2 regions of the Pseudoalteromonas sp. HF66 genome follow, and region 1 is predicted to be linked to the other one. Evidence: predicted binding sites of a transcription regulator. Region 1 holds the regulator's gene; the other holds the start of a gene.
What was found. Region 1 encodes NrdR, which represses ribonucleotide reductase genes. Its sites were predicted from a motif close to AAACACNANATNTNGTGTTT; they were not measured.
Positions count from the first base shown of each region.

Region 2: a site for NrdR is predicted at 6,600-6,619, ahead of nrdA (class 1a ribonucleoside-diphosphate reductase subunit alpha). Genes of this name have one in related genera too.

Region 1 covers NZ_JAATOU010000006.1:12,233-22,820, reverse strand. Annotated here, with positions in the region: gene glyA (serine hydroxymethyltransferase) at 96-1,352, shown strand; gene nrdR (transcriptional regulator NrdR) at 1,461-1,910, shown strand; gene ribD (bifunctional diaminohydroxyphosphoribosylaminopyrimidine deaminase/5-amino-6-(5-phosphoribosylamino)uracil reductase RibD) at 1,913-3,052, shown strand; gene HCZ11_RS07840 (riboflavin synthase) at 3,057-3,710, shown strand; gene ribBA (bifunctional 3,4-dihydroxy-2-butanone-4-phosphate synthase/GTP cyclohydrolase II) at 3,752-4,867, shown strand; gene ribE (6,7-dimethyl-8-ribityllumazine synthase) at 4,983-5,447, shown strand; gene nusB (transcription antitermination factor NusB) at 5,463-5,873, shown strand; gene thiL (thiamine-phosphate kinase) at 5,919-6,893, shown strand; gene HCZ11_RS07815 (phosphatidylglycerophosphatase A) at 6,890-7,375, shown strand; gene HCZ11_RS07810 (ligand-binding sensor domain-containing diguanylate cyclase) at 7,409-10,495, shown strand.
Region 2 covers NZ_JAATOU010000002.1:57,785-68,372, reverse strand. Annotated here, with positions in the region: gene aroA (3-phosphoshikimate 1-carboxyvinyltransferase) at 1-912, opposite strand, end outside; gene serC (3-phosphoserine/phosphohydroxythreonine transaminase) at 915-2,003, opposite strand; gene gyrA (DNA topoisomerase (ATP-hydrolyzing) subunit A) at 2,073-4,769, opposite strand; gene ubiG (bifunctional 2-polyprenyl-6-hydroxyphenol methylase/3-demethylubiquinol 3-O-methyltransferase UbiG) at 4,946-5,656, shown strand; gene HCZ11_RS03090 (HAD family hydrolase) at 5,656-6,330, shown strand; gene nrdA (class 1a ribonucleoside-diphosphate reductase subunit alpha) at 6,723-9,008, shown strand; gene nrdB (class Ia ribonucleoside-diphosphate reductase subunit beta) at 9,079-10,209, shown strand; gene yfaE (class I ribonucleotide reductase maintenance protein YfaE) at 10,209-10,481, shown strand; gene HCZ11_RS03070 (YaeQ family protein) at 10,478-10,588, opposite strand, start outside.

The DNA of each region.
Region 1 (10,588 bases):
TAAATATGTTCATCTTTACAAGATAGGCAAAAGTGCGTTTTAAGCGTACAATACAGCCTTCAAAAAACACCATACACGTTGCCTTAGGAGACCCCATGTTAGAACGTAGCATGAATATTTCGGATTTCGATCCAGAGTTATTTGCAGCCATCACTAAAGAGACGGCTCGTCAAGAAGAGCACATCGAACTGATCGCGTCTGAAAACTACTGTAGCCCACGCGTACTTGAAGCGCAGGGTTCTCAGCTTACCAACAAATACGCTGAAGGTTACCCAGGCAAACGTTACTATGGCGGTTGTGAGCATGTTGACGTTGTTGAGCAACTAGCAATTGATCGTGCAAACGAATTATTCGGCACAGATTACGCTAACGTCCAACCGCATGCGGGTTCACAAGCAAACGCAGCTGTTTTCCAAGCTCTTCTTCAGCCGCATGATACAGTACTAGGTATGAGCTTAGCTCATGGTGGTCACTTAACTCACGGTTCACACGTTAACTTTTCTGGTAAAACGTATAATGCAATTCAATACGGCCTAAATGACGAAACTGGCGAAATTGATTACGCTCAAGTTGAAGCACTTGCATTAGAGCATAAGCCAAAAATGATCATCGCTGGTTTCTCTGCATACTCAGGCGTTGTTGACTGGGCTAAATTCCGTGAAATCGCTGATAAAGTTGGTGCATATTTATTCGTAGATATGGCTCACGTTGCTGGTCTTATCGCAGCGGGTGTATACCCAAGCCCAATTCCTCATGCACACGTTGTTACTACGACAACTCACAAAACATTAGCAGGCCCTCGTGGCGGTCTAATCGTTTCTGCATGTGGTGATGAAGAGATCTACAAAAAGCTAAACAGTGCTGTTTTCCCTGGTGGTCAAGGTGGTCCTTTATGCCACATCATCGCTGCTAAAGCGGTTGCTTTCAAAGAAGCATTACAGCCAGAGTTCAAAGCGTACCAAGCACAAGTTGTTAAGAACGCTCAAGCTATGGTTGAAGTACTTCAAGAGCGTGGCTATAAAGTTGTTTCTGGTAAAACAGACAACCACTTATTCCTTCTTGACCTAATTGACAAAGATATCACAGGTAAAGATGCTGACGCTGCACTAGGTAACGCTAACATCACTGTTAACAAAAACTCAGTACCAAACGACCCACGTTCACCGTTCGTAACGTCTGGTCTTCGTATTGGTTCTCCGGCTATTACTCGCCGTGGTTTCAAAGAAGCTGAGTCAAAAGAGCTTGCAGGCTGGATCTGTGACGTATTAGACAACATCAACGATGAGTCTGTACAAGCAGAAGTAAAAGAGAAAGTTAAAGCTATCTGTAAAAAATTACCAGTTTACGCTTAATTACTGGTTAAACCGTAATTAAGATAACAATAGCGTTGTTTTTTGCTATTATAAAGGCCGCTTAGTAAGCGGCCTTTTTTTGTTTTTTATAAACGGAAGTTGAACCCTATGCATTGCCCTTTTTGCACCGCAAAAGATACCAAAGTAATTGATTCTCGACTTGTTGGCGGTGGTCACCAAGTTAGACGTCGACGTGAATGTAACGAATGCCATGAGCGCTTTACCACCTTTGAAGGCGCTGAACTTGTGATGCCAAGAGTGATTAAGCAAGACGGTAGTCGCGAACCATTTAACGAAGATAAGTTACTCAATGGCTTGCATCGCGCTTTAGAGAAACGCCCAGTTAGCACTGAGCAGGTCGACGAAGTCGTTAACATTATTAAATCTCAACTTCGTGCTACTGGTGAGCGTGAAATATCTAGCCATTTAATTGGCGAGTGCATCATGGAGTCACTGAAAAAACTCGACAAAGTGGCCTATGTGCGTTTTGCATCTGTATATCGTTCATTTGAAGATATCCGCGAGTTTGGTGAAGAAATCGCTCGTTTAGGTGATTAACTATGTCATTCACAGAGCTTGATACTGCTTATATGGCGCGTGCCATTGATCTTGCTAAACAAGGGCGTTTTACCACGACTCCAAACCCTAATGTTGGCTGTGTACTGGTTAAAGATGGCGAAATAGTCGGTGAAGGGTTTCATCAACTAGCAGGGCAGGGCCATGCTGAAGTAAATGCCTTGGCTGTGGCTGGCGACAATGCGAAAGGCGCCACAGCATATGTAACTTTAGAGCCTTGTAGTCATTATGGACGCACTCCGCCTTGTGCCGAAGGTTTAAAAGCAGCTGGTGTCAGTAAGGTTATTGCTGCCATGGTCGATCCTAACCCTGCGGTGAGTGGTCGTGGTCTACAGATTTTAGCCGATGCTGGTATTTCAGTGGCATCCGGTTTACTTGAGCAACAAGCGCGTGACCTAAACAAAGGCTTTTTAAAGCGTATGGAAACAGGGGTACCATATGTGACTTGTAAAATGGCCTGTAGTTTAGATGGCAAAACTGCGCTAAATAATGGTCAAAGTAAATGGATTACTGGTCCTAAAGCGCGCCAAGATGTGCAAGCATATCGTGCGCAAAGTTGCGCTATCTTGACGGGGGCTGACACAGTCATTACTGATAATGCAAAACTCAATGTGCGCGTTGATGAACTGCCATTTGCTATGCCTACATCCTTGCCTTTGCGCCAGCCTACTCGAGTGATTATTGATTCACAAAATAGGTTAACGCCTGAACTTACATTATTTAGCATTGAAAGCCCGGTGATTATTTTCACTACATCGCTTGATAAACAACATCAATGGCCTCACTTTGTTAAACACGAAGTTGTACCAGCAGTTAATAATAAAGTTGATTTATCGGCGGTTTTAAAGCGTCTTGCTGAACTACAATTTAATCAGATATGGCTCGAAGCAGGAGCGACCCTTGCAGGGGTGTTTGCTGAGCAGGATTTAATTGACGAATACATCGTTTATATTGCCCCTAAGTTAATAGGTGATATGGGCAAAAGCTTACTAAACTTTGCAGAAGTTACCGTGATGAGTGATATCACTGAACTGACCTTTACTGATACAGTGATGATTGGCGACGATATTCGCTTAACAGCTACAAAGCAAAGCAAGCCACAAAAATTGAAAAAAAAAGAGTAGCACTATGTTTACTGGAATTATTGAAGCAACAGGTAAAATTGTTGAACTAACACAAAAGCAAGGCGATCTGGCTATTCGTATTCAAAGCACTAATTTGGATATGAAAGACGTCAAGCTCGGTGACAGTATTGCCACTAATGGTGTGTGTTTAACGGTTGTCGCTAAACATAGCGATGGTTTTAGTGCTGACTTATCTAACGAAACAATCAGCTTAACTGGGTTTGCGCATTATAAAAAAGGACAAACAGTCAACCTCGAAAAAGCCATGCAACCCGTTTCTCGCCTAGGCGGGCATTTAGTATCAGGTCATGTTGATGGTATTGCGACTGTAGAAAGTATCAGTCCTAATGCCCGTGCAACAGAGTACTGGTTAAGTACAGACAATGATTTAATGAAATACATTCCGTACAAAGGTTCGGTATGTATTGATGGCATTAGCTTAACGGTCAATGAGGTCGAACAAAACCGCTTTAAGCTTACTATTGTTCCGCATACCGCTGAGCAAACAACGATTGCAGAATTTCAGGTGGGTACTCAGGTGAACTTAGAAGTTGACCAGATTGCTCGCTATTTAGAGCGCCTAATAAAAGGGGCCGAACAACCTTCCCGTTCAGACATATCAATGAGCTTGCTAGCACAAGCTGGCTTTATTAAATAAGCAAAGATAGTCACTATTAATAATACTCTCATGGGCATATTATGAATTTACACAGCGCGCAAGAAATTATCGATGACATTAAAGCCGGTAAAATGGTTATTTTAATGGACGATGAAGACAGAGAAAATGAAGGCGATTTAATCATCGCAGCAGAGCATATCAGTGCAGATGCCATCAACTTTATGGCAACGCATGGCCGTGGTTTAATTTGTTTAACTATGACACAAGAGCGTTGTCAACAGTTAGAGTTACCACTCATGGTTAAAAATAATGGTGCTGCTTTTTCGACTAACTTCACCATGTCTATTGAAGCGGCGAAAGGCGTAACGACAGGTATTTCTGCAGCTGATCGTGCTCGTACAGTACAAGCTGCTATTGCTAAAGGTGCCGTGCCAAGCGATATTGTTCAACCGGGGCATATCTTTCCTATTATGGCGCAGCCAGGTGGCGTGCTAACTCGAGCGGGTCATACCGAAGCGGGTTGTGATTTAGCGCGTTTAGCGGGCCTTGAGCCTTCATCAGTGATTGTTGAAATCTTAAATGCTGATGGCACTATGGCACGTCGCCCAGATCTTGAAATATTTGCTAAAGAGCATGACTTAAAGATTGGCACTATTGCAGATTTAATCGAATACAGAAACCTAAACGAAACCACCATCGAGCGTGTTGCCAAGTGTAAATTGCCAACTGATCACGGCGAATTTGATTTAGTTACTTACAAAGACACCATTGATGGTCAACTTCACTATGTCCTACAAAAAGGTGAAGTATCTAAAGATGAGCCGACGTTAGTTCGTGTTCACTTACAAAGTACCTTCAATGACATCTTATTATCAGATAGAAGTGCTGATCGTAGCTGGGGCTTAGCAGATGCTATGGCTTATATCGCTGAGCACAACGGCGTACTGGTTATTTTAGGTAAGCAAGAATCAACGGAAGACCTAGAAGCAACCGTTAAAGCATTTGCTGCACAAGATGCTGGCGAAAATGTTAGTCACCGTAAATTCCAAGGTACATCGCGTACTGTGGGGGTGGGTTCACAGATCCTTGCTGATTTAGGTATTGAAAAGATGCGCTTGATGAGCCGTCCTAAAAAGTACCATGCGTTATCTGGTTTCCACTTAGAAGTGGTTGACTACGTTGAGCCGCAGTCATAATTAGGCAAATTGTTGGAAAACAGATTTACTAGGCTACTTTTATATTTTTGTGGTATTATGCGCCGTAATTTTTGCGCAATCGCAACCGCTTAAACTTATTTTTTAGGGTTATTAAATGAAAATTATTGAAGGTAACAAATACGCACCGGGCAAAAAGTTTGCCATTGTCATTTCTCGCTTTAATGACTTTATTGGTAGCAGCCTATTAGCAGGCGCTGTTGATGAGCTTAAGCGCACAGGTGGCGTATCTGAAGACGACATTACTGTTGTTTACGTACCAGGTGCCGTTGAATTACCTTTAGCAGCGAAACGCGTTGCAGCAAAGAAAGAACACGATGCAATCATCGCTTTAGGCGTAGTGATCAGAGGTGGTACGCCACACTTTGATTTAGTCGCTGGCGAATCAAACAAAGGTCTTGCGCAAGTATCTCTTGAGTATGATATCCCGGTTGCATTTGGCGTATTAACCACTGAAAGCATTGAGCAAGCAATTGAGCGCGCAGGTACCAAAATGGGTAATAAAGGCGGCGAAGCTGCTTTAGGTGCGCTTGAAATGGTTAATGTGTTAGACAAAATTTAAGTTTAAGGAATCTCTGTGAAACCAGCAGCAAGACGTAAAGCACGTATCTTAGCACTTCAAGCCGTATACTCTTGGCAGTTAAGCGGTAACCCGATTGCTGATATTGAACAGCAAATGTTAATTGAAAATGATGTGACTAAGATCGACGTCGAATATTTCAAAGACCTAGCACGCGGTGTTGTTGTTAACTGTAAGCAATTAGATGAAATCGTTGCGCCACATTTAGCACGCCCAGCTGATGAGTTAGACATGGTCGAAAAAGCAATTTTACGTCTGTCTGGCTATGAGCTGAAATTCCGTGAAGACGTACCTTACAAAGTAGCAATCAATGAAGGCATTGAGCTTGCTAAGATGTTTGGTGCTGAAGACAGTCATAAGTTTGTCAACGGTGTACTTGATAAAGCAGTGAAAGAACTGCGTAAGTAAGTAGCACCGTAAAAGGAGAGCCGGCTTGGGCCGGCTTTTTTGTGTATGAAGGAATTTGAATTAATCAATCGTTACTTTAAAGGCCGTGGTATTATTCGCCATGATGTGAACCTAGGTATTGGTGACGATTGTGCCTTGGTATCTGTGCCTGAAAACTGCCAATTGGCAGTAACAACAGACACGTTAGTTGCGGGGGTACACTTTTTTGATGACATCTCTCCTCGTGCTCTTGGGCATCGAGCTTTAGCTGTTAACTTAAGTGATCTGGCGGCTATGGGTGCAGAACCAACGTGGATTTCGGTTGGCTTAACTTTGCCAGAAGTAAACATAGAATGGCTTGAAGAGTTCACCGAAGGTATGCATGAAATTGCAGAGTACTTCAATGTGCAGATCATTGGCGGTGATACCACCCAAGGCCCTTTAACTATTACAATTTGTGCTAAAGGCATCGTACCTGAAGGCAAAGCACTACGTCGTAGTGGTGCTAAAGTTGGCGATTGGATTTATGTAACAGGCCCATTAGGTGATGCTGGTGTGGCAATTGAAGCTCGTAAACAAGGACTTGAAATTGCCCCTGAACATTTAAATTATTTAAATAATCGCTTTGATTACCCGACTCCGCGTGTTGCAGCGGGGCAGGTGTTACGAGGTGCAGCCTCTGCGGCGATTGATATATCTGATGGCTTATTAGCTGATTTAGGACATATTTTAGCGCTATCGCAAGTCAGTGCTGTGATCAATGTCGATAAAGTGCCAGTCTCTGATGCACTAAACTCTTCAATTCCACGTGCAGAGCAGTTTGATTATATCTTAAATTACGGTGACGATTATGAGTTGCTGTTTACTGTGCCTGAAAGTAATAAAAGCATGGTTGATATGAAGTTGCGCCAATATGGTGTTGAAGCAAGTTGTGTTGGGCAAATTAAAAGTGGCGAAAGTGACATTGAACTATTACTTGATGGTGAAAAATTTAACTATCAAGGCAAGGGTTTTCAGCACTTCACGAAGGAGCCGGTTTGAGCAATAACCGTTTATTCAATTTAAAACGCCCACACCAATTTTTTGGTTTGGGTTTTGGCTTAGGCCTTGCGCCTAAAGCTCCAGGCACCTTTGGTACCTTTGCTGCATTGCCGTTTATTTTTACCACAATGTACTTTCCGCTATGGTTACAGATTGTGTTTGCAATCGTGATCAGCGTATTTGGTATTTGGGCATGTGGTAAAACGGCAGATGACTTAGGGGTACACGATCATCCTGCCATTGTTTGGGATGAAGTTGCTGGTTATTATATCACCATGATTGGTGCTGCACTGAATTGGCAGTCACTGTTGGTTGGTTTTTTGTTGTTTCGTTTTTTTGATATCGCTAAACCAGGTCCTATCAGAATTCTCGATAGACGTTTACACGGTGGCTTGGGCATCATGGCTGATGATATTTTAGCAGGTATATTTTCATTAATTTGTGTTCAAGCCTTGTTTAAAGCTGGCTATTTGCCTTTTTAAACGATGAGTTAAGTGTTACTTGGTGGCAAGTATATGATGCGATTTCTAGTTGTCTGTTTGTTGATGCTTTGCAGCATGCCTGTGTTTGCATCTATTACTGACTATGTCGTTAAACAGTGGAACATCCAAAATGGCTTGCCATCACAATCTTTAAAAAGTATTGCTCAAGATGAGCAAGGCTATATGTGGCTAGGCACACAGTTTGGCTTAAGCCGATTTGATGGTAATACTTTCACCAACTTCAATACGCAAAATAGCGACTTCCTGCCAAGTAACGGTATTAATAAGTTATTGGTTGATAGCACTGGATTACTTTGGGTAGGTACCAAAAATGGCTTGGTGACACTTGATCCTAAAACTATGATGTCGCAAACCTTTAACGTCAAAGGCCCTGTGCGGGATATTCTTGAAGACTCCAAAGGTAGTATCTGGATTGCCGCGAACGGCCTTTATTATGTTGCTCGAAATCAAGTCACACTAAATCAAAACTCAGCGTTAATCGTACCGGTATCTAATGCCACTGCAATTACGCAAATTGTTGGTTCAGTGAGTCAAATGGCTTTGTCGCCAGAAGGTATTTGGCTGGTTAATGAGCGTCACTTACTGCGCTTAACTAATACCTCTTCTGACTTTGCAAAATTACGATTAGAACTCACTGCAAAAGTGTCATTACCTGAACGATTAGCACAAACCATTATTCATGATATGGCTTGGCTTGAAGGTAACTTATACCTAGCCTCTGAGCTAGGTGCTTATTTTCTTGATTTAGATGATGAGCTGCGTCCATTCCCACTTCCAAATGCGAGTAACTCTGCTGTTTATAAGTTTATGAGTGACTCTGATGGGGCGTTATGGATTTCGACCTATGGCAGGCTGTTATTTCGTGATAACTCAGGTGATTGGCAATGGGTTGAGCCAAGTCAGCTAGATCAGAGTATTTGGTTTGCTGATATCTTTCGTGATAATCAAAATAATATTTGGCTGGCAAGCTTCAGTGAAGGTTTATGGCTTGCTCATGAGGGGCGTATTGAACGTCACTCTGCTATTTCAAATATGACAGAAGCGGTGATGGCTATTAGCCAAGCACCTGATGGCAAATTATGGGTGGCCAATCGAAGTGGTGTTGGCTACTTCGATTATAACAAAAATTTTGTAAATCAAATTCCGAGTAATCAATTTGGTCGAGCTGCGGTGCACGACTTACAATTTGATGGTGACCGTTTGTACATCGCAACTGGTCGCGGTGTGTTTTATTACGAAAACCAAAACTTATATACAGTCCCTGGGCGAGCGCTACGAGATAACCCTGTATTCGCAATTAGCCGTTCTAGCAAAGGCGGTTTTTGGCTTGGTACTGGCCGAGGTATGTATCGCTTAAGTTATGGTGGTTTAACACCATTTGCTTACAATGCATTCTTAAGCAGTAAATTTATAACCTATGTTCTTGATGAGCAAAACTTTGGCTTAATTGGTACCAGTAAAGGGGCTTATTACTTTACCGACCGAGGTATTGAGAAAATTGGCGACCAAACTAGTTTAGAAAGTGCTTACGTCACCAGTATTTTAAATATTGAAGGGGTGGGGATATTAATAGGCTCACTTAACGATGGTCTATTTTATCGCAGTACCAAAGGTCAGTGGCGTCAGTTAGATGCGACCGATGGTCTACCGTATGGGTCTATTTTTAGTCTCGTTTACGATAAGCAGTTAAAGCGTATTTGGGTAAGTACCATGAAAGGCGTATATCGCATGCCGGTAGAGCAGTTTGGTACTGACATTGAGAGCTTAAAAGTAGAACAAGTGATCTCATCGTTTGACCGTCAGCTCGATGGTAAAGCTAGTCAATGTTGTGCCGGTCTTGGCCATGATGCTGTGGCAGATACAGGTAACTCTATTTGGTACCCAAGCCTACAAGGTGTTGTTGAAATTCCAAAGAGTGTTGAGCTCTTTGGTGTGCAAGCTCTGAAACCTCGTATTGAAAGCCTGATCACGCCGCTTCGTCATTTAAGTACGGCAACCTTAGGTAATAAACCTGAGCTGCAAATTGATGAGCGTGATGTGACATTAAAATATACTGCGATTGATTATTATGCCCCTTCAAGTATTGAGTTCCGTTACCGCTTAAGTGGCTTGGACAGTGACTGGCGTTATGCTAATACTCGTCGTGAGGCAATTTATACCAACTTACCGCCGGGTTCTTTTTTATTCCAGCTTGAAGCAAAACGCCGTGGTGAAGATTGGCAAAAAGCACGTCGTACTGAGTATAGTTTTGTGGTGCCGCGTCGCTTTGACGAGACTATCTATTTCAGACTTTTGATCACCAGCAGTTTTATTTTATTGTTTTATCTTGTGTTCTGGGTATTTAGAGCGCAAGAGAAACGTAAACAATTAGCTCTTGAGAGCTTAGTAACAGAACGAACTGTTGAGCTTCGTGAAGCCAACGATAAGCTTAATCAAGTAAATTCACAGCTTAAGTTAGTTAGCCATTCTGATGAGCTTACTGGATTACGTAGCCGCCGTTTCTTGTTTGATCAACTACCAAAAGATATCGAGCACTTCCAGCGAAACTCGCAGTCATTACAAGCGCAGGGCAAATCATTGGTATTGTTGATCATTAACTTTGATAACTTTAGCCGAATTAATGATGCTTATGGGCCACTTGCAGGCGATAGCTGTTTACAGCAAATGGCAACCTTACTTAATAGCCGTACACAAGGTTCTGACTATGTCGCACGTTGGAGTGGTGATGAGTTTTTACTCTTACTACGTGATTTCAAACGTACAGCGATAGACAATTATGTTGCTGATTTATGTGAAGCGATTGCAGCAAATCCATTTAGATTACCAAATGGTGAGTCAACCACCATTACTGCGTCGATTGGCTGGTCTTTCTACCCATTACCTTTATTGGGTGGACAAGTTATTGGTTGGGAAACTTCAGTCAATCTTGCTGATATCGCATTACATCAAGTTAAAAAGCGTGGTGGTGATGGTGTTGCAAACATTACCTTTGATGAGCAATTAGATGCCTTTGAGTTCGAGCAAAGCAATAATGTTGATCAGCAGCTCAGTGCATTACAAGCTAATGGCTTAGCCGATATAAAAATTTGGATGCGATAGAGTTTCTATTGGTATTATACCAACCCGCAATAATACTTAATCATTTTGAGGGATTAAACCTGTCGCTAATTGCGTTAAAAATTTCTCATTTAG
Region 2 (10,588 bases), on a different contig from region 1:
AACCGCCTTCAGCTCGCCTTTACGAACCACCAGCTTTTCATCGTACCAATCGATTTTAGCGCCGACTTGTTCCATAACTTTGGCAAAACCAATATCACCCTGAACAGATGCAGCACCTACCCCATTAATTTCAATTTCGCCGCCTGCTATTGCAGCCGCCGCAACAAAATAAGAGGCGCTTGAAGCATCACCTTCGACCATAATACGCTCAAGTGCTTGATACTGCTGACAGCCTTTAACGTAAAACGTTTCATAGTTGTCATGACTCACAATAACACCGAAACGCTTCATCACATCTAGGGTAATATCAATGTAAGGCTTTGATACCAGTGTGCCTTTAATGGTGATTTCTGTGTCGCCATTAAATAATGGCGCCGCCATTAGTAACGCAGTTAAGAACTGGCTCGAAATACTGCCATCAATTTCAACTTTACCGCCGCTGATTTTGCCGCCTTTAATGGCCAGTGGTGGATAGTCTTTATGCTTAAGATATTCAACATCACCACCCAGAGCTTGCAGTGCATCAACCAAATGGCCGATTGGGCGCTCTTCCATACGTGGCTCACCCACCAGCTGATATTCGCCTTCTACAGCAGCTAATACAGCTGTCAGTGGACGATAAGCAGTACCAGCATTGCCTAAAAATAATGGCTCACTTGGGGTTTTAAATTTACCTGCAACCCCCTCTACGGTAGCCACTGTTTTATCTTCATTAAGCGATACATTTACGCCCAAAAGATTTAACGCACCTAGCATATGACGAATATCATCACTGTCGAGAAGGTTTTCAACAACCGTTGTGCCCTCTGCCAGTGCTGCTAACAGTAAGATACGGTTTGATAAGCTTTTTGAGCCTGGCAGTGTCACACTACCATTTACTTTTGAGATTGGTTCAAGACGAAGCTGTTCCATAATTAGCTGTGCTCCTTGGCGAATTTTTCCATAAAATTAACCAAAGCTTGAACACCTTCAAGTGGCATCGCGTTATAAATGCTTGCGCGCATACCACCAACAATACGGTGACCTTCAAGGGCTAATAAGCCTGCTTCTTTTGACTCATTAATGAATTTTTCATTCAATGATTCATCGTTTAACCAAAACGGTACGTTCATGCGTGAACGGCAATGCTTGGCAACTTTATTACTATAAAAATCTGAGCTATCAATAAAGTTGTAAAGTAATTCTGCTTTTGCGATGTTTTGCTCTTCCATCGCTTTAACGCCACCGTTTGCTTCAAGCCATTCAAATACTTCAGCAGCTAAGTACCACGCAAATGTAGGTGGTGTGTTATACATGCTGCCTTGTTTCGCTTCTAATGCGTAATCAAGAATTCCTGGCTTTGCAAGGCCTTCACGTTCAAGTAGCGTTTTACGAATAATAACAATCGATAAACCAGACGGGCCGATATTTTTTTGTGCGCCAGCGTAAATAAGATCAAACTGATTTACATCAAATTCGCGCGATAAAATAGTCGATGACATATCAGCAACAATCGGTGCAGATGGATGTGATGGTACTTCGAAAATCTCAATGCCATCTACGGTTTCATTCGGGCAATAGTGAATGTACGACGCATCAGCAGGTAATTCCCAGCCGCTTGCTGGTTTGATAGAGAACTGACCATTTTGCTGTTCATCATCACGTACATTAATACTTTCAACAGCAGTGAATTTAGCAGCTTCTGAAGTAGCACCTTTAGACCATACACCGTTTTCACAGTACACAGCTGGTTTATCATTAAGGTGAAGATTCAATGGCACAGCACTGAATTGACCACGGCCACCGCCGTGCATAAATAACACTTCAAACTCATCACTAATATTCATTAAGCGACGCAGGCTTGCTTCACATTTAGCAGTAAGTGCTAAAAAGTCGCTGCTGCGATGGCTAATTTCCATCACAGAGACACCTAAACCTTGCCAATCTATAAATTCTTTTTGTGCTTTTTGCATAACTGCCGGCGGTAGCATTGCCGGTCCTGCACAAAAATTATATTTAGTCATTACTTTGCCTCATTCCAGTAATTATAGTGCGGATAAAAAAAGCGGCCGAAGCCGCTTTTTAAATCAATGTTATTCTGAAGGTGGGTTATCACCCGTTTCTTCAGTATTGGTATCGACTACTTCAACGGCCTCGCCTTCGATGGCTTCAAGCTCATCAACTTCGATTTCTTCGATACGTTGTAAACCAACTACTTGCTCTTCGTCAATAGTTCGTATCAAAATAACGCCTTGAGTATTACGACCAACCGTAGAAACCTCATTAACACGGGTACGTACTAATGTACCGCGATTAGAGATGATCATGATTTCGTCGTTTTCGTCAACTTGTACTGCACCAACCACAGCGCCATTACGCTCGCTTACTTTGATTGATACAACACCTTGTGTTGCACGGCTCTTCGATGGGTAATCTTCAAGTGCTGTACGCTTACCGTAACCGTTTTCTGTCACAGTTAGGATCGCACCATCTGACTTAGGTACGATTAACGACACAACGCGTTGGTCGTCAGCCATCTTAATACCACGAACACCCGTTGCTGTACGGCCCATCGGACGAACACCTTTGAAGCGGATTTCCGGGTTACCGTTTTCGTCTAGCACAGGGTTGCCGTTTTCATCAACAACTTCTGACTCTTCTGCTTCTTTAAAGCGGACAACTTTACCGGCATCAGTGAATAGCATGATTTCATTCGTGCCATCAGTGATATCAACACCAATTAGGCTATCACCTTCATTCAGGTTAACAGCGATAATACCGCTCGCACGTTGACGGCTGTATGCTGTAAGTGGTGTTTTCTTAACTGTACCAAACGCAGTGGCCATGAAGATGTATTTATCTTCTTCGTACTCACGTACTGGTAAGATAGCGGTAATACGCTCATCAGCTTCAAGTGGTAATAAGTTAACAATTGGCTTACCACGCGCTGCACGGCTTGCTAATGGTAACTGATAAACTTTCAACCAATATAAGCGACCTGCAGTTGAGAAACACAGAATTGTATCGTGTGTGTTAGCAACCAATAGACGCTCGATGAAGTCTTCATCTTTCATCTTAGTTGCTGACTTACCTTTACCACCACGGCGCTGTGCTTCGTAATCAGAGAGTGGTTGATATTTAACGTAACCTTCGTGAGAAAGCGTTACTACAACGTCTTCTTCATTGATTAGGTCTTCAAGGCTAATATCGTGAGCAGCTGCACTGATTTCAGTACGACGTTCGTCACCATATTGCTCTTTAATTTCTACTAGCTCGTCGCGGATAACTTCCATTAAACGATCTGGGCTTGAAAGAATGTGTAAAAGCTCAGCAATTAGATCAAGTAAGTTTTGGTACTCGTCTAAGATTTTCTCATGTTCAAGACCTGTTAGTTTGTGTAAACGAAGGTCTAAAATTGCTTGTGCTTGTTGCTCAGATAAATAGTACTGACCGTCACGGATACCTAAATCAGCCGCTAACCAGTCAGGACGTGCTACGTTATCTTCACCTGCCTTTTCAAGCATAGCTTTAACTGTACCAAGTTCCCAAGGACGAGCTGTTAATGCTGCTTTTGCTTCTGCTGGGGTTGGTGACTTACGAATAAGTTCGATAATCGGGTCGATATTCGCAAGAGCAATCGCTAAGCCTTCAAGCGTGTGAGCACGGTCACGGGCTTTACGTAAATCGAATACAGTACGACGTGTAACAACTTCACGGCGGTGAACGATAAACGCTTCAAGCATTTCTTTTAAGTTGAAACACTTAGGTTGGTTGTTATCAAGTGCAACCATGTTCATACCAAACACAGTTTGTAACTGAGTTTGTGCATATAGGTTGTTTAAGATTACTTCACCAACATCACCACGTTTGATTTCGATAACGATACGCATACCGTCTTTATCTGATTCGTCACGTAGTGCGCTAATACCTTCAATCTTCTTATCTTTAACTAGCTCAGCGATTTTTTCGATAAGGCGCGCTTTGTTAACTTGATAAGGAATTTCGTGAACAATAATGGTTTCACGACCAGTTTTTTCGTCAACTTCGATTTCAGCGCGAGCACGGATATACACTTTACCACGACCGGTTAGGTACGCTTGCTCAATGCCTTTTTTACCATTGATAATCGCCGCAGTCGGGAAATCCGGACCCGGGATATATTCAATAAGGTCAGCAATTGACATGTCTGGGTTTTGGATCAGCGCTAAACAACCATTGATAACTTCTGTTAAGTTATGAGGTGGGATGTTTGTCGCCATACCAACAGCGATACCCGAAGAACCGTTTACTAATAAGTTAGGTACTTTAGTAGGTAATACGTCAGGAATTTGCTCAGTACCGTCGTAGTTAGGTACGTAATCAACCGTTTCTTTTTCTAAATCAGCTAATAATTCATGTGACATTTTCGCCATACGGACTTCCGTATAACGCATTGCTGCCGCAGAGTCACCGTCAACAGAACCAAAGTTACCTTGGCCGTCAACAAGCATGTAGCGTAATGAGAAAGGCTGCGCCATACGAACGATGGTGTCATATACCGCGCTGTCGCCATGTGGGTGGTATTTACCGATTACATCACCAACAACACGTGCTGATTTCTTGTAAGGTTTATTCCAATCATTATTGAGTTCGTTCATTGCGAACAAAACGCGGCGGTGAACAGGCTTTAAGCCGTCACGTACGTCTGGCAATGCACGACCTACGATTACACTCATGGCATAATCAAGGTAAGAATTTTTTAATTCATCTTCAATATTGACTGGCAGAATTTCATTGGCGAGATCAGTCATTTGATTTCACATTCCTTCAGTATTGACTCATTAAGAGGCAAATCGCCGTCTTAAGAGCTTTAGTTATTATTTCCTGACCATGCTATCACAATTTATTTAGATTTACAGGCGCTAAATCTTTGCGATTTATTAATTTACCCCTATATAATGGCCTCAGATTAACGAGGAAGTTTTTTATGACCGAGCATCAAAATGTAGATAATGCAGAAATTGCAAAGTTTGAAGCCATCGCAGAACGTTGGTGGGACCGCGACGGAGAGTTCAAACCCCTTCATGAAATAAATCCTCTTCGCTTGGATTTTGTCGCAGATAAAGTAGGCGGCTTATTTGATAAGGAAACCTTAGATGTTGGCTGTGGTGGCGGCATCTTAAGTGAAAGCATGGCCCGTATGGGCGCTAAAGTAACTGGCATTGATATGGGCCAAGAGCCATTAACCGTTGCTAAGTTACATAGTTTAGAAACAGGCGTGCCTGTTGATTATATAAAAGTACCTGCAGAGCAATTTGCTGCTGAGCACCCTGCTCGCTTTGATGTTGTGACGTGTATGGAAATGCTTGAGCATGTTCCAGATCCTGCTTCTATTATTCGCGCTGTAGCAGAACTTGCTAAACCTGGTGCCGATGTATTCTTTTCAACATTAAATAAAACACCAAAAGCTTATTTGTTTGCCATTGTTGGTGCTGAAAAGCTATTGAAAATGGTACCTGAAGGTACCCATGACCATAAAAAATTCATTAAACCTGCACAGCTTATTGCATGGGCTGAAGAAGCTGGATTAAAAGTACGCTCCAGTACAGGTCTTAACTATAATCCGTTTTCTAAGCAGTACAGCTTAAACGATGATGTAAGTGTTAATTACATCCTGCACTTTGAGAAACTAGCGTGATGAGTGGTGTGCAAACACCCTCTATCGATTTTGATGCCTTTATCTTTGATTTAGATGGCACTCTACTCGATACTGCGGATGACTTAGGTGGTGCATTAAACCGCGTGTTAGCAGATGCCAATGTGGCCCCTGTTGCTGAACATGTATATCGCCCTGCAGCTTCTAATGGTGCAAATGCATTATTAGAAGTAGGCTTTGGTGATAAATGGCCAGAACTTGAACAACTCGCTTTGCGCCAACAGCTTCTTGATTACTACGCCGAAGATATCGCTGTACACAGTAAATGCTTTAATGGCATCGAGCAGCTTTTAATTGCACTTGAGCAAAACAATATTAAGTGGGGCATTATGACTAATAAGCCCGGCTTTTTAACTGAGCCCTTAGTACAAGCTATACCCTCTTTGAGTAAAGCGATGGCGGTAGTAAGTGGCGATACATTAGCTGTTTCAAAACCATCTCCCGATCCACTTTTACACACAGCTGAGATCTTAGACGTTGATCCGTGTCGCTGTTTATATATCGGTGATGCTGAACGTGATATTCAAGCTGCAAAAGCTGCCAATATGTATAGTGCAACGGCGTTATGGGGTTACATACCCAGTGTTGATGCTGCTCTTGACTGGCAAGCGGATTTCAATTGGCAAACACCCATTGATGGATTTAACCATATATAGTGTTATTTGATAGATGAAACACCATATATTGTGATTTGATTCACTTTTGAGCATTCTTTGATGATAAAAAAATCAGTCAAAATTTATTTTTAAAAACGATAAATTTTCTGGATCTTTTGTTGATTTCTACAAATTTCGTCTTCTATGAATGTTCAAAGGTTAATGGTTACTAACACAATACGTTTATCCAATAGTTATCCACAAAATGGGGCAATTCTATCCCTTGCAAAACAACGCAGACCACACTATCTTGTGATCTGCAATTTAAACAACACCAGATATTGTGGCTAAATGTTATTCAATTAGTTCACCCTGGTATTGAATAATAATAATTACATAAAGAATACCTTTGTCTTTACAACGATAATTTCCCAAGGAATACAGGCAAAACTATGAACCAACAGCTATCTGTAAGCAAACGTGACGGCCGTAAAGAGTCACTTGATCTAGATAAGATCCATCGCGTGATCGCTTGGGCCGCAGAAGGTCTAGAGAATGTGTCTGTCTCACAAGTTGAATTAAAATCTCATATTCAATTTTATGACGGCATTCGTACCGATGACATTCATGAAACAATCATCAAAGCTGCAGCTGATCAGATCTCTAAAGATACGCCTGATTACCAATACCTAGCTGCTCGCTTAGCTGTATTCCATTTACGTAAAAAAGCGTACGGTCAATTTGAGCCGCCACGCTTATATGATCACATCACGAAATTAGTTGAAGACAAACGTTATGATCAACACCTTTTGGTTGATTATACCGAGCAAGAAATTGACGAGTTAGATGCTTACATCGATCACAACCGTGACTTAAACTTCAGCTACGCTGCTGTAAAGCAACTTGAAGGTAAGTATTTAGTTCAAAACCGTGTTACTGGTGAAATTTACGAAAGTGCACAGTTTTTATATATCTTAGTTGCTGCAAGCTTATTCTCTGATTATCCAAAAGAGACGCGTATTGATTACATCAAGCGTTTTTATGATGCAGTGTCTACCTTCAAAATTTCGTTACCTACGCCAATTATGGCAGGTGTTCGTACGCCTACACGTCAGTTCAGCTCATGTGTACTAATTGAATGTGGTGATAGCCTAGACTCTATTAATGCGACATCATCTGCGATCGTTAAATATGTTTCGCAACGTGCTGGTATTGGTATTAATGCGGGTCGCATTCGTGCGCTTGGTAGCCCTATTCGTAATGGCGAAGCGTACCACACAGGTTGTATTCCATTTTATAAGCACTTCCAAACTGCTGTTAAGAGCTGTTCACAAGGTGGTGTTCGTGGCGGCGCAGCTACGCTGTTCTACCCACTTTGGCATTTGGAAGTTGAAAATTTATTAGTTCTAAAGAACAACCGTGGTGTTGATGATAACCGTGTACGTCACCTTGACTACGGTGTGCAGTTCAACAAATTAATGTATAGCCGTTTAATCAAAGATGATTACATCACATTATTTAGCCCATCAGATGTTCCGGGTCTATACGATGCGTTCTTTGAAGATCAAGCGAAGTTTGATGAGCTATACATCAAGTACGAGCAAGACGAGTCAATTCGTAAAAAACGTATTAAAGCGATTGAGTTATTCTCAATGTTTGCACAAGAGCGTGCGAGCACAGGTCGAATTTACTTACAAAACGTTGACCACTGTAATACGCACAGCCCGTTTATCTCGACTGTTGCGCCAATTCGTCAATCTAACCTATGTTTAGAAATTGCATTACCAACTAAGCCTCTTAGCAATGTAATGGACGAAGAAGGTGAAATTGCCCTTTGTACGCTTTCAGCGTTTAACTTAGGTGCAATTGAGTCACTTGATGAATTAGAAGAGCTTGCAGAGCTTGCCGTACGTGCTCTTGATAACTTACTTGATTTCCAAGACTACCCTGTTCCTGCGGCTAAAAACGCAACTATGGGTCGTCGTACGCTAGGTATTGGTGTTATTAACTACGCATACTACTTAGCGAAGAACGGTAAGCGTTACTCAGATGGCAGCGCAAATGCCCTAACTCACAAAACATTTGAAGCTATTCAATATTATCTAATGAAAGCATCAAATGAGTTAGCGAAAGAACGTGGTGCGTGTCCTAAGTTTAACGAGACAACGTATTCTCAAGGCATTATGCCAACAGATACTTATAAGCGTGACCTAGATCAGTTCTGTGATGAACCTCTTCACTTAGATTGGGATTCATTACGCGAAAGCATTAAAGAGCATGGTATGCGTAACTCTACGTTATCTGCACTTATGCCTTCAGAGACATCATCGCAAATCTCTAACGCAACAAATGGTATTGAGCCACCACGAGGTCATATCAGCGTTAAAGCAAGTAAAGATGGTATCTTAAAGCAAGTAGTTCCAGATTATGAAAATCTGAAAGATAACTACGAGCTACTGTGGGATATTCCTTCAAACGATGGTTACCTACAGCTTGTTGGTATTATGCAAAAATTCGTTGACCAAACGATCTCTGCAAACACCAACTATGATCCATCTAAGTATGAAGGCGGTAAAGTACCTATGAAGGTGCTATTAAAAGACCTACTGACTGCGTACAAACTCGGTGTTAAAACTCTGTATTATCACAATACACGTGATGGTGCATCAGACTCTCAAGATGAGTTAACACCAGAGGTAGAAGATGACGGTTGTGCAGGCGGCGCTTGTAAAATCTAATTAAATTAATAACATAACAAAAGCGGGCTCATTAGCCCGCTTTGTCCTGACTGTTTTTTGAGAAATCACTATGTCTTATACAACTTTTAGCCGAAATCATAATAACCAATTACAAGAACCGATGTTTTTCGGCCAAACGGTAAACGTGTCACGTTACGACCAACAAAAGTACCCTATCTTCGAAAAGCTAATCGAAAAGCAACTTTCGTTCTTTTGGCGTCCTGAAGAGGTTGATGTAAGTAAAGACCGTCTTGACTTCCAAGCGTTACCAGATCACGAAAAGCACATCTTTTTAAGTAACTTAAAATATCAAACTTTACTTGATAGTGTGCAAGGTCGTTCACCTAACGTTGCGTTACTACCAATTGTGTCTATTCCTGAGTTAGAAACGTGGATTGAAACATGGGCGTTTAGTGAAACGATTCACAGCCGTTCATACACACACATTATTCGTAACGTGACGCAATCTCCTGAGCTTATCTTTGATGATATCGTAAGCAACGAGAAAATCAGCGAGCGTGCTGATGCCGTAACTAAATATTACGACGATTTAATCAACATGATTTCTGTTTACAACCTTTACGGTGAAGGAAAACATGTAATCAACGGTGAAGAAGTTAAAGTCAGTTTATTTGACCTTAAAAAGCAACTTTATCTTGCTATGATGTCGGTGAATATTCTAGAAGCTATCCGTTTCTATGTTAGCTTTGCCTGTTCATTTGCATTCGCAGAGCGTGAATTAATGGAAGGTAATGCGAAAATTATCAAGCTAATTGCACGTGATGAAGCTCTACACCTTTCTGGTACACAACACATCTTAAACATTATGCAAGAAGGTAAAGACGATCCAGAAATGGCCATCGTTGCCGCACAATGTCGCGAAGAAGCGATTCAGATGTTTGTTGAAGCAGCTGAGCAAGAAAAAGATTGGGCTGAGTATCTTTTCAAAGATGGTTCAATGATTGGTCTGAACAAAGATATTTTATGTCAATACGTTGAATACATCACTAATGCCCGTATGACTGCAGTAGGCCTACCAGCACAGTTCGAAAGTAAGAGTAACCCTATTCCGTGGATCAACTCTTGGTTAGTATCTGACAATGTTCAAGTTGCCCCACAAGAAGCTGAAATTAGCTCTTACCTTGTAGGTCAAATTGACTCTCAAGTTGATGCATCTGACTTTGGTGACTTCGACCTGTAATGAGCTCAAACACAACTGCAGAGGTTATCCTTGCAGGAACAGACAGCCAGAATCTTGAATTTGATTCTGGCTGTTCATCTCTCCTTGAATGCCTAGAACAACACAAAATAGATGTCCCCTACCAATGCCGTGAAGGCTATTGTGGCGCATGCCGTGCTAAATTAGTCGAAGGTGATGTGAGTTATAATCAAGAGCCACTCGCGTTTGTGCGGGCAGGTGAAGTATTACTATGTTGTAGTAAACCCAATGGAAAAGTAAAACTTGAGCTTTAATGCCATACAAGCTCGCTAGTTTGGTAGAAATTTTCTTTATCAGAGACACTCACCATTTGCTGATCAATTGTAACATCCCACTGTAGATTTTTAGTTAAATGACTCGC